2 regions of the Streptomyces sp. NPDC037401 genome follow, and region 2 is predicted to be linked to the other one. Evidence: riboswitches for the same ligand, from Rfam matches in the RefSeq annotation. Region 2 holds a riboswitch; the other holds the start of a gene.
What was found. A riboswitch is a leader RNA that binds a small molecule or an ion and turns the genes downstream of it on or off. The one in region 2 is predicted to bind cobalamin.
Positions count from the first base shown of each region.

Region 1: another riboswitch for cobalamin. It lies ahead of ACZ7H1_RS03785 (hypothetical protein); the one in region 2 lies ahead of metE (5-methyltetrahydropteroyltriglutamate--homocysteine S-methyltransferase).

Region 1 is NZ_JBVJWO010000003.1:195,384-200,736, reverse strand. Features, by position in the region: gene ACZ7H1_RS03795 (FecCD family ABC transporter permease) at 1-781, opposite strand, end outside; gene ACZ7H1_RS03790 (ABC transporter substrate-binding protein) at 778-1,767, opposite strand; gene ACZ7H1_RS03785 (hypothetical protein) at 2,097-2,318, opposite strand; cobalamin riboswitch at 2,387-2,619, opposite strand; gene ACZ7H1_RS03780 (DUF4360 domain-containing protein) at 3,018-3,668, shown strand; gene ACZ7H1_RS03775 (UBP-type zinc finger domain-containing protein) at 3,731-4,084, opposite strand; gene ACZ7H1_RS03770 (ATP-binding protein) at 4,081-5,353, opposite strand, start outside.
Region 2 is NZ_JBVJWO010000001.1:333,183-338,535, forward strand. Features, by position in the region: gene ACZ7H1_RS01440 (SpoIIE family protein phosphatase) at 1-64, shown strand, start outside; gene metE (5-methyltetrahydropteroyltriglutamate--homocysteine S-methyltransferase) at 155-2,473, opposite strand; cobalamin riboswitch at 2,645-2,875, opposite strand; gene ACZ7H1_RS01450 (class II glutamine amidotransferase) at 3,058-3,891, shown strand; gene ACZ7H1_RS01455 (hypothetical protein) at 3,941-4,906, opposite strand; gene ACZ7H1_RS01460 (hypothetical protein) at 4,879-5,181, opposite strand.

The DNA.
Region 1 (5,353 bases), on a different contig from region 2:
CGGCGGCCTCCTCCCCGGCCAGCAGGAGGTTGAGCGGGCGGCAGACGCCGAGGAGGACGGCCGTACCGAGCAGGACCGCACCGACCGGGATCCACACCGTGGTCCAGGTGGTGCCGGCCAGTCCGCCGAGCATCCAGCGCAGCGCGGACTGCGTCTTGTGCGGATCGTTCGAGGTGACGATCAGGAAGCTGGCCAGCGCCGACAGCACCTCGGCCATGGCCACGCCCGCCAGGACCAGCCGTACCGTCGTCATCCTGCCGCCGGAGCGGGCGAGGAAGTACACGGCGACGAGGGCGGCCAGGGCGCCGCAGAACGCCGCCACCGGCAGGGTGAACAGCCCGAACACGGTCAGGTTGAGGACCAGGACGAGTACCGCGCCGACCGAGGCGCCCGAGGACACTCCGAGCAGCATCGGGTCCGCCAGCGGATTGCGCACCAGGGCCTGCAGCGCCATTCCGGCCACCGACAGCCCCGCGCCGACCACCCCGGCCAGCAGCACCCGCGGCAGGCGGACGTCGATGACGATCGTCTCGCGCACCGGGGTCCACGTGGGCTCGGCGAGTGACGGGTGCACGCGGTGCAGCAGGATGCTCCACACCTGGTCGGCCCCGACGCTGACCGAGCCCGCCGCGATCGCGGCCGTGGCGGCGCAGACCACCAGGACGCCCAGGAACGCCAGGACCACGCCGTAGGGGATCCCGGGGCGCCGCGCGGGGCCGGGCGGCCGGACCCCCTCGCGGAGCCCGGCCCCTCCGGTCGCCGGGGCTTTCGTCTCGGTCACCGGAACCGGCCCGGGTGGAGCTGCTTCGCCAGCGACTCGACGGCCGACGGCATCCGGACGCCGAGCACCGTGGAGGACAGCGGCAGGACCGCGAACCGCCGGTTCTTGATGGCGGGCACGTCCTTCAGCGCCGGGTTGGAGAGCAGGAACTTCTTCTTGTCCTCGACGGACTGGTCGCCGTAGTCGTAGATGACGATGGCCTCGGGGGCGCGCTGGGCCACCTGCTCGAACGAGACGTCGCCGAAGGCCTTGTCGAGGTCGGCGAAGAGGTTCACCCCGCCGGCCCGCCGGATCATCTCGTTGCCGACGCCCTTGCCGCCCGCCGTGAACGCCGTCTTGTCGCCGCTGTCGTACACGAAGAGCTTGACCGGGGTGACGCCGGCGAGCCGGGTCTCGACCCCGTCGAGGGTGGCGTGCAGCTTCCCCAGCCGCGCCTCGGCCCGCTCGGGCACACCGAAGATCCTGGCGAGCGTACGGATCTCCGCGTCCATGGAGGCCACGTTCACCGGGCCGGTGGGGCATTCCTCGGTGTTCAGGTGGGTGTTGATCCCGGCCTTGGTGAACGCGGCCCGGCTGCGTCCTTCCTTTTCGTCGAAGGTGGACGTCCATCCGCCGTAGACGAAGTCGGGCTCGGCCTCCAGGAGCGCCTCGAAGGAGGGGTACTCCTTGGAGATGACCTTCACGCTGTCGTAGGCGGCCTGGTACTCGGGGAGGATCTTGTCGTCGAGGTAGCCCGTGCCCACCATCGACTTCGCCAGGCCGAGCGAGAGCATGACCTCGGTCGCGTGCTGGTTCAGCGAGACGGCGCGCTGCGGCGGACGCCGGTAGGTGGTCTTCACCCCGCAGTTGTCGACCGTGACCGGAAAGCCCTTGGCGGCCGGATCCGTCGACGAGGTGGCGGAGGGCGTGGTGCCGCCTCCGCAGCCGGATATCAGCAGGGCTGCGGCGAGCACGGACAGCACGGATTTCGGGTGGTTGCGGGGCATGGATGGTCCTCTCACCGCAGATGGATCGGATGGTCTGCACGACTCGTCGGGCGGACGGGCCGAGCGGGGGACGGGCGGCCGGGCCCGTGGGAATCCGGCCAGTCCGGTACGCCCTCCTGCCACCGCTGCCGCAAACTAGTGGCAACTGCATGCAACCCGCAATAAGCCGCGATGCGGAGGGGGAGGGCTCACAGGGGCGCACGGGGTCGCGCGCGACGGATCGCGCTACGGCCCGTGGGGCAGCGGGGCGGCGTCCCCGCCCGGCCACGAAAGCAGCAACGGCCGGGGAGGGCAGGGGGGTTGCACGGGCCGGTGTGCCGGCCCGTCGCCTACGCGGCGGTCGGCCCGGGCACGCCGCCGCGGATCGTGCCGCACGGGTTCGTGCCGCACGGGTTCGTGCCGTACGGGTTCGTGCCGTACGGGTTCGTGCCGTACGGGTTCGTGCCGTACGGGTTCGTGTCGTGCTCGCTCATGACGGGGGCGAGCGTCACCCGGGAGTCGCCCGGAAACCTCGGAACGCGTCCTGCGGTGATGACGGTCGGGTCGGCCACGTCAACTCTCCTTCGCGAGTTGCGGCGGAAAGGCCCCGGAGTGTGTTCTCCGGGACCCCGCATGGCCTTTCGGCCTGCGGGCAGTGGCAGGTCTTCGGACTCGCGGGCACGCCTGCCGGGCCGTTCTCTCCCGGCGGGCACCTACTGGCCGTCGCTTCCCAGGACCGGTTCCGGTCCCAGTGCGTATGACGGCGGTCGTTCCCGCTCACCGCTGCGGGGCAGTCCCGGATTCCCACCGGGTTCCCTCTTGCGACGCATCCCGCCTGGCGGACGGGGCGAACCAGCTGCGCGCACAGCCTACCTGCGAGGCAGGCAGGCCTCACCGGGCCCCGCAGCGCACCGCCCGGGCAGGGCGCGTACGGCGGTTCCCCCTGCCTTCGGCACGGGGTGGCGCATTCGGCCTCCGCTCCGACGGCCACGGGCGCCTCCGCGATCCGTGCGCCCGGCCGGACGGGCCCGTGCGCTGACCGGCGCTCTCGCGCGGGGACCCCGCCGCCCGCCCGTCTGCTCCGGCCGGAGCGGTCGGGTCACCGCCCTCCTGACGGCTTTGGCCGGACCGGGCCTGCCCGCCCGGGCCCGGCCTCCCTAGGATTCCCGCAGCCCCTTCCTCACAGCCTCCGCCGGCCGTTTCCCCCCACCCCCGCTGCGCCGCACGTCCCCGCGTGCCGCCCGGTACCGAAGCAACGGATGGGAGAAATCATGGCCGGTGGATTCCTGGTGAGCGGCGCGATCGGCGCCCTGCTCACCGCCGCCCTGCCCGCGCAGCACAGCCCTTCGGGCATCGTCGACCCGCCGCCGGACCGGATCGTGATCGAGGTCGCGACGGTCAACGGATCCGGGTGTCCGAAGGACACCACCGCCCTCGCGGTGTCGGAGGACAACACCGCGTTCACCGTCACCTACAGCCAGTACATCGTCCAGACCGGCGGCGGCGCACCGCCCACGGCGGCACGCCGGAACTGCCAGCTGAGCCTGGTCGTCCACGTCCCGCACGGCTTCACCTACGCCATCGCCAGCGCCGACTACCGCGGTTACGCCTCGCTCGCGCCGGGTGCGACCGGCATCGAGAAGGCCTCGTACTACTTCCAGGGCTCGCCGCAGACGGCGTACCGCTCGCACGACTTCGGGGGACCGTACGACGACAACTGGCAGGCGACCGACGAGACCGACTGGGCGCAGCTCGTGTGGGCGCCCTGCGGTGTGCAGCGCAACTTCAACATCAACACCGAACTCCGCGTGAACAAGGGGACGTCGGCCCCCGGCGCGACCAGCTACATGACCATGGACTCCACCGACGGCAACATCAGCACGGTCTACCACCTCGCGTGGAAGGAGTGCCGCCAGAGCTGAGCCGGACAGAGCCGGGCGAGTGAGCGCCGGGCGGGGACAACACGGGTCCCCGCCCGGCCCTTTCAGCCGTGGAGCAGGTTCTGCCAGTCCTGCGGGACGCGGCCGGCCGGTCCCGGGGCCGGCTGGTCGGCCGGGTGGCCGGCCGGCGGGGCCAGTTCCGGGCCGGACTTGTACAGGGCGTCGGTGGCGTAGTTCCAGTACCACTCCTCGCCCGGCTCGAAGCTCTGCACCAGGGGATGCCCGGTGGACTTCCAGTGGGCGGTGGCGTGCTGGGCCGGCGAGGAGTCGCAGCAGCCGATGTGGCCGCACTCGGCGCAGCGCCGCAGGTGGAACCACCAGCCGCCCACCGCGTCGCACTCCCCGCAGCCCGTGCCGCTGGGCGGGATGTTCGGGTCGATCCCGTTGATCTCGGTCATGCGGGCTCCTCGGCGGTCTGGGTCGTACGCGCGGTCTCGGTCTCGGTCCCGGTCCCGGTCTGCGGATCCGCTCCGGTCCCGGTCTCCGGGGCGGTCAGCGGCAGCAGCACCTGGAAGCGCGTGTCGCCCGGCAGGGACTCGACGTGGAGGCTGCCGTGGTGCTTGTCGACCACGATCCGCCAGGAGATGTCCAGGCCGAGCCCGGTGCCCTCGCCGACCGGCTTGGTGGTGAAGAAGGGGTCGAAGATGCGGTCGCGGATGTCCTCGGGGACGCCGGGCCCGGTGTCGCGGAACTCCACCAGCAGCCGGTCGCCCTCCCTGGCCGTGCGGACCGTCAGCGTGCCGTCGCGCCCGGTGCTCCCGATGGCGAAGACGGCGTTGTCGATGAGGTTGGTCCACACCTGGTTGAGCTCCGCCGGATAGGCGGGCACGTCGGGAAGGGAGCGGTCGTAGTCCTTGACCACCCGCACCCGGGAACCGATCTTTCCGGACAGCATCAGGAGCGTGCTGTCGAGGAGTTCGTGGACGTCGACGGCCCGGTGCGGGGCGCGGTCGAGCTGCGAGTACTGCTTGGCCGCGTCCACGAGGTGGGAGATGCGGGTGGTGGAGTCGTCGATCTCGTCCATCAGCAGCTCGGTCTCGACCGTGTAGTTGAGCCAGCCCACGGCCGCCGGCAGGATGTCCTCGGCCACGGCCGCCGCGACCTGCTCCAGCCAGTCCGTGTCCAGCCCGGCCTGGACGAAGGTCGGTGCGACCCTCCAGCCCTCCGGGATGCCGTGGTCGTCGAGCCAGTCGGCGAGCTCGTCCTCGCGGTCGGACGCCTCCAGAGGGCTCAACGCCGTCGCCTTCGCGACGCGTTCCACGGTGCGCTCCTGGATCTCGATGAGGTCGGCGATCGCCTCGCGGGAGTAGTTCCCCTGGGCGATGACGGCCAGCTTGTGCCGCATCTTGCCGACCCGTTCCCGCAGCGTCGCGGTGGCCCGGACGGCCGCCGCGGCCGGGTTGTTGAGCTCGTGCGTGAGGCCGGCGGACAACGATCCGAGCGCCAGCAGCCGCTCCCGCTGGCCGACGGCCCGCTGGGTGTTCTTCGCACCGAAGAAGAGCCCCTCCAGCAGGTGGGCGGCCATCGGGAACCACTCCTGCATGAAGTCCGAGAACGACTGCGCCGGCAGCACGAAGAACCGCGTCGGCTCGGTCACCCGCATCGAGTTGTTGTACGTCTGCGGCACCCGCTCGCCCAGATAGGCCTGCATGGCACCCGCGTACACC
Region 2 (5,353 bases):
CCCGACCGACGACACGGTCCTCGTCCTCGCCCGCGTCCACCGCCGCCGCGCCCCCGGGCCCTGACGGCGCCGAGCGCTCCGCTGCCGGAGCCGGAAGGGGCGCGCGCGGCGGCTCCTTCCGGCTCCGGCCGGGCTCGGCCGGGCCCAAGCGGACTCAGCCGGCGCGCAGTTCCGTCCGGACCGTGCGGGCCGCGGCGACCAGGTGTTCGAGTGAGGCCCGGGTCTCCGGCCAGCCGCGCGTCTTGAGGCCGCAGTCGGGGTTGACCCACAGCCGCTCGGCGGGGATCGCCGCGAGCCCCTTGCGGAGCAGGGCCGCCGCCTCCTCGGCCGACGGGACGCGCGGCGAGTGGATGTCCCACACGCCCGGCCCGACCTCGCGCGGGTAGCCGGCGCCCGCGAGTTCGCCGGCCACCTGCATGTGGGACCGGGCGGCCTCCAGGCTGATGACGTCGGCGTCGAGGTCGTCGATGGCCCGGAGGACGTCTCCGAACTCCGCGTAGCACATGTGCGTGTGGATCTGGGTGTCCGGCCGTACCCCGCTCGTGGTGAGGCGGAACGATTCGGTGGCCCACGCGAGGTACTCCGCACGGCCGGCCGCCCGCAGCGGAAGGGTCTCGCGCAGCGCGGGCTCGTCGACCTGGATGACGGAAGTACCGGCCGCCTCCAGGTCGCAGACCTCGTCCCGCAGCGCGAGCGCCACCTGGCGGGCGGTGTCGCCGAGCGGCTGGTCGTCCCGTACGAACGACCAGGCGAGCATGGTGACCGGGCCGGTCAGCATGCCCTTGACGGGGCGGCCGGTCTGCGCCTGGGCGTACGTCGTCCAGCGCACGGTCATGGGCGCGGGGCGGGAGATGTCACCGGCCAGCACCGGTGGCCGGACGTAGCGGGTGCCGTAGGACTGGACCCAGCCGTGCTGGGTGGCGAGGTACCCGGTGAGCTGTTCGGCGAAGTACTGCACCATGTCGTTGCGTTCGGGCTCGCCGTGCACGAGGACGTCGATCCCGGTCTTCTCCTGGAAGGCGAGGACCTCGCGGATCTCGGCCTCGATGCGCTCCTCGTATCCGGCCGCGTCGATCCGTCCGGCGCGCAGGTCGGCGCGGGCCGTGCGCAGGTCGGTCGTCTGCGGGAAGGAGCCGATGGTGGTCGTGGGGAGCAGGGGCAGGCCCAGGTGCGCGCGCTGCGCCGCGGACCGTTCGGCATAGCCCTGGGAGCGGCGGCCGTCGGCGTCGGTGACGGCCGCGGCCCTGGTCCGTACCGCCGGATCGTGCGTGATCGCGGAGCGTGCGCGCGAGGCCAGGTCGGCGCGGTTGGCGGCGAGTTCGGCGGCGATGGTGTCCGTGCCGCGCGCGAGTCCGCGGGCGAGGGTGGTGATCTCGGAGGTCTTCTGGCGCGCGAAGGCGAGCCAGCGCCGTACCTGGGGGTCGAAGTCCCGCTCGGCGGCGGCGTCCAGCGGTACGTGCAGCAGCGAGCAGGACGCCGCCACGTCGACCCGGTCGGCGAGCCCCAGCAGGGTGCCGAGGGTGGACAGGGACTTCTCGAGGTCGTTGATCCAGACGTTGCGGCCGTTCACGATTCCGGCGACGAGGCGCTTGCCGGGCAGGCCGCCGGTGGCGGCGAGGTCGGCCAGGTTGCCCGCGGCGGCCTCGGTGAAGTCGAGCGCGAGCCCGTCGACGGGCGCCTTGGCCAGGACGGGCAGCGCTTCGCCGAGCCGGTCGAAGTACGAGGCGACCAGGAGCTTCGGCCGGTCGGTGAGCCGGCCCAGCTCCCGGTAGGTGCGCGCGGCGGCGTTCAGGTCGGCCGGCGTCCGGTCCTGGACGAGGGCCGGTTCGTCCAGTTGGACCCATGCGGCGCCGGCGGCGCGCAGCTCGGCGAGGACCCGGGCGTACACCGGGAGCAGGCGGTCGAGCAGGGTCAGCGGTTCGAAGCCGGGTGCCACGCCGGGCGCGGGCTTGGACAGCAGCAGGTAGGTGACCGGGCCGAGCAGCACGGGACGGGCGGTGTGCCCGAGGCCGAGCGCTTCCCCGAGTTCGGCCAGCTGCTTCGAGGGGTCGGCCGTGAAGACGGTGTCCGGGCCGAGTTCGGGGACGAGGAAGTGGTAGTTGGTGTCGAACCACTTGGTCATCTCCAGCGGCGCCACGTCCTGGGTGCCGCGCGCCATGGCGAAGTACCCGTCGAGGGCGTCCGCGTCGACCGCGGCGCGGTGACGGGCCGGGATCGCGCCGACCATGACGCTGGTGTCGAGGACGTGGTCGTAGTACGAGAAGTCGCCGGTCGGGACCTCGGTGATGCCGGCGTCGGCCAGCTGCCGCCACGTGGTCCGGCGCAGGTCCCGGGCGGTCTCCTGAAGGGCGTCGGCGCTGACGCGGCCCTTCCAGTACCCCTCGACGGCCTTCTTCAGTTCCCGGTGCCGGCCTTGGCGGGGGTAGCCGTACACGGTGGCCTGCACCGCCGCGGCTGCGGACTTGGGGGTCACGGAACTCTCCTTCGCGAGCATGTCTCCATGGACCCGGCGACGGGTCGGGGCGCGAAGGGGTGACGCACCGGCGGACCGTCGCTGCCGCGTCCGCGTGGGTACGCGCGGACGTCCGCCTGATATGTGTCGCCGACCCGCCCACGAGGTCACCGGGATGTCCGCACACGGCTGGGCGCGTGCGGGCAGTGGCAGGTCTTCGGACTCGCGGGCACGCCTGCCGGGCCGTTCTCTCCCGGCGGGCACCTACTGGCCGTCGCTTCCCAGGACCGGTTCCGGTCCCAGTGCGTATGACGGCGGTCGTTCCCGCTCACCGCTGCGGGGCAGTCCCGGATTCCCACCGGGTTCCCTCTTGCGACGCATCCCGCCTGGCGGACGGGGCGAACCAGCTGCCCGGCCAGACTAGACGGCATTCCCGGAAGCCGGAGCGAGTTGTCCACATCCCGGTACGGCGGCCCCCGCCCGCGTGGCGATCACCGGTGCGGGTCGCCAGAATGAAGTGTGATCGCCGCACTCGTGCCGACCCGGAGCGGGGCCGAGCGGGGCGAGCGTCCGCAGGTGGCAGTGAGGAACACAGGTGATCGCACATGTGTCGATGGCTCGCCTACTCGGGAACACCCGTGCTGCTCGACACCATCCTGTACAGACCGGCCCACTCGCTGATCGACCAGAGCCTGCACTCCAGGCTGGGCGTGGAGACGACGAACGGCGACGGCTTCGGCATCGGATGGTTCACGGAGGAGAACAGCACGCCCGCGCTCCTCAGGGACGTGGGCCCGGCCTGGAACAACCGCAACCTGCGTGAGATGGCGGACCACGTCCGCTCCCCGCTGTTCTTCGCCCACATCCGCGCGTCGACCGGCACGGCGGTGCAGCAGTCGAACTGCCATCCGTTCCGGCACGGCAACTGGATGTTCATGCACAACGGCGCCATCGCCGGCTTCCACCTCATGCGCCGGGAGCTCATCCTCCGGATAGAGCCCGCGCTGTTCTCCGACATCGAGGGAACGACCGACTCCGAGGTGATGTTCTACCTGGCGCTCACGTTCGGCCTGGAGCAGGACCCGCCGTCCGCCGTGGCCCGGATGGCGGGAGTGGTGGAGCGCGCAGGCCGTGAACACGGCGTGGAGTTCCCGCTCCAGATGACGCTCGCCGTGACCGACGGGGTGCGCCTCTGGGCCTTCCGCTACTCCAGCGCGCAGCGGTCCCGGTCGTTGTTCTACAGCAGCCGCGTGGACGCACTGCGCAGGCTGCACCCGGATCTGGCGTTCCTGCGGGACGTCTCCGACGAGACCCGCCTCATCGTGTCCGAGCCCCTCGGCGACCTCCCGGGCGCATGGAACGAGGTACCGGAGAACAGCTACGGCGTCGTACAGCCCGGTGCCGACGAGATGCACCGCTTCGTGCCGCAGCCGGCATGAGCTGCCGCCGCCCTCGGGAACCGATCAACGCGGCACGCCCTCTCCGTGGTCAGCGGCAGCTCGCCGCAGGGTCGTCGTGGACGATGGCGCAGACCATCTGCTCGCCGCGCCGGTGGTCGGGATAGGCCCTGAGCAGCTCGGCCTTGAAGTCGTTCCACTGACGGGAGGTCTCGGCCGTGGCCCCGGACACGGCGCTGCGGAAGTTGCCGCCGGTTCGCGAGCGCGGGGATGCGGCCGTGTCCTTGTTCAGGTCGCGGTTGTGGGCGACACGGCCGGCGCAGTCGTCGGCCCTGACGCCGGTGGAATCGAAGTCGGAGTAGCAGCCGGTCGTCAGGTCCGCGGGTATGCGGGCGCGCGCCTCCCGGGTCCAGTCGGCGTCGTTCATGGTGCTGTAGCGGCGGATGTCGAGGAACGGTGCGACGCCGGTGCGCGCGAGTCCGGGAGGGTTGGTCACGCCGACCGGACCGGGGGCCGCACGGTCGGCCCAGTTCGAGTGCGCGTAGAAGTCCTGGATCTGGTGCCAGCCGCGGCCGAGCTGTGCCAGGACTCCGCACTTGGCCCGGTCGGGCGCTTCGTCCCAGGTGCAGTGGGAGGACAGGTCGCTCTGGTCGGCCCGTACCCGTCCCTGTGCGTCGACGAGGCCGTCGGCCGCCCGGACCGCGTTGCGGAAGCGGGCGACGGACGTACGGATGCAGGCGAGGAGTTCGGTGGTGGCCTCGTCCCGGCTGCGCGGATAGCCCCGGGCGTGGCGGGGGGCGAGGTAGTCGGCGTTGTCGCAGTGCAGCGGGCCCATGAGGAAGTACCCGCCGTGGTCGTTGGCATTGACCGCCCCGTCGCGCGCACCGGCCATCTCGGACAGGGTGGCGGGCTCCCAGGGCAGCGCCTTCCGGGTGATGTCCTCGTGGTTGCCGCCGGTGAACGCCAGCGCGGGGTCGGGCGGCGCAGCGGCCAGGGCGATCACGATGCCGGCCGCGACGGTCGTTCGCGTCAGGCCGGGCAGCAGGCGGTGTGACACGCGAAGCTCCCGTCGTACGGGTCCCGGTGCCGCGGGGGTCGGGCCGCGGAACGGGGGCGGCTGTAGTCGGAGCACAGGGCCCGGATCACGAAGACCGCGACGGCGATCGAGATGACGGCCCACACGGGCGTGTTGATCACGCCGAGTACACCGTCCACGAGGAGGAGTACGCCGGCGAACACGGTCCCACCCGCCGCCCAGCCGCTGCGGCCGTCGTACGGCACGCCGCCGCGGGGGGCTCCGGTAGCAGGGGTGGGAGGCGATGTCTGTGCCACGAGGAGCTCCTTCATCGGGCGTGGCGCCGGAAACGAGCGCCAGCCCCAGCCTCCGTGGGTCGCCGGGGGTCGAACACCCGGGCGCGTCCGTTCGGGTGAACGGCGCTGACGCCCGCGGCTCTCGCCAGCGCCCGAGCAGAGCCGCGTAGGCCCGTTCGATGCCCTGAGCGCG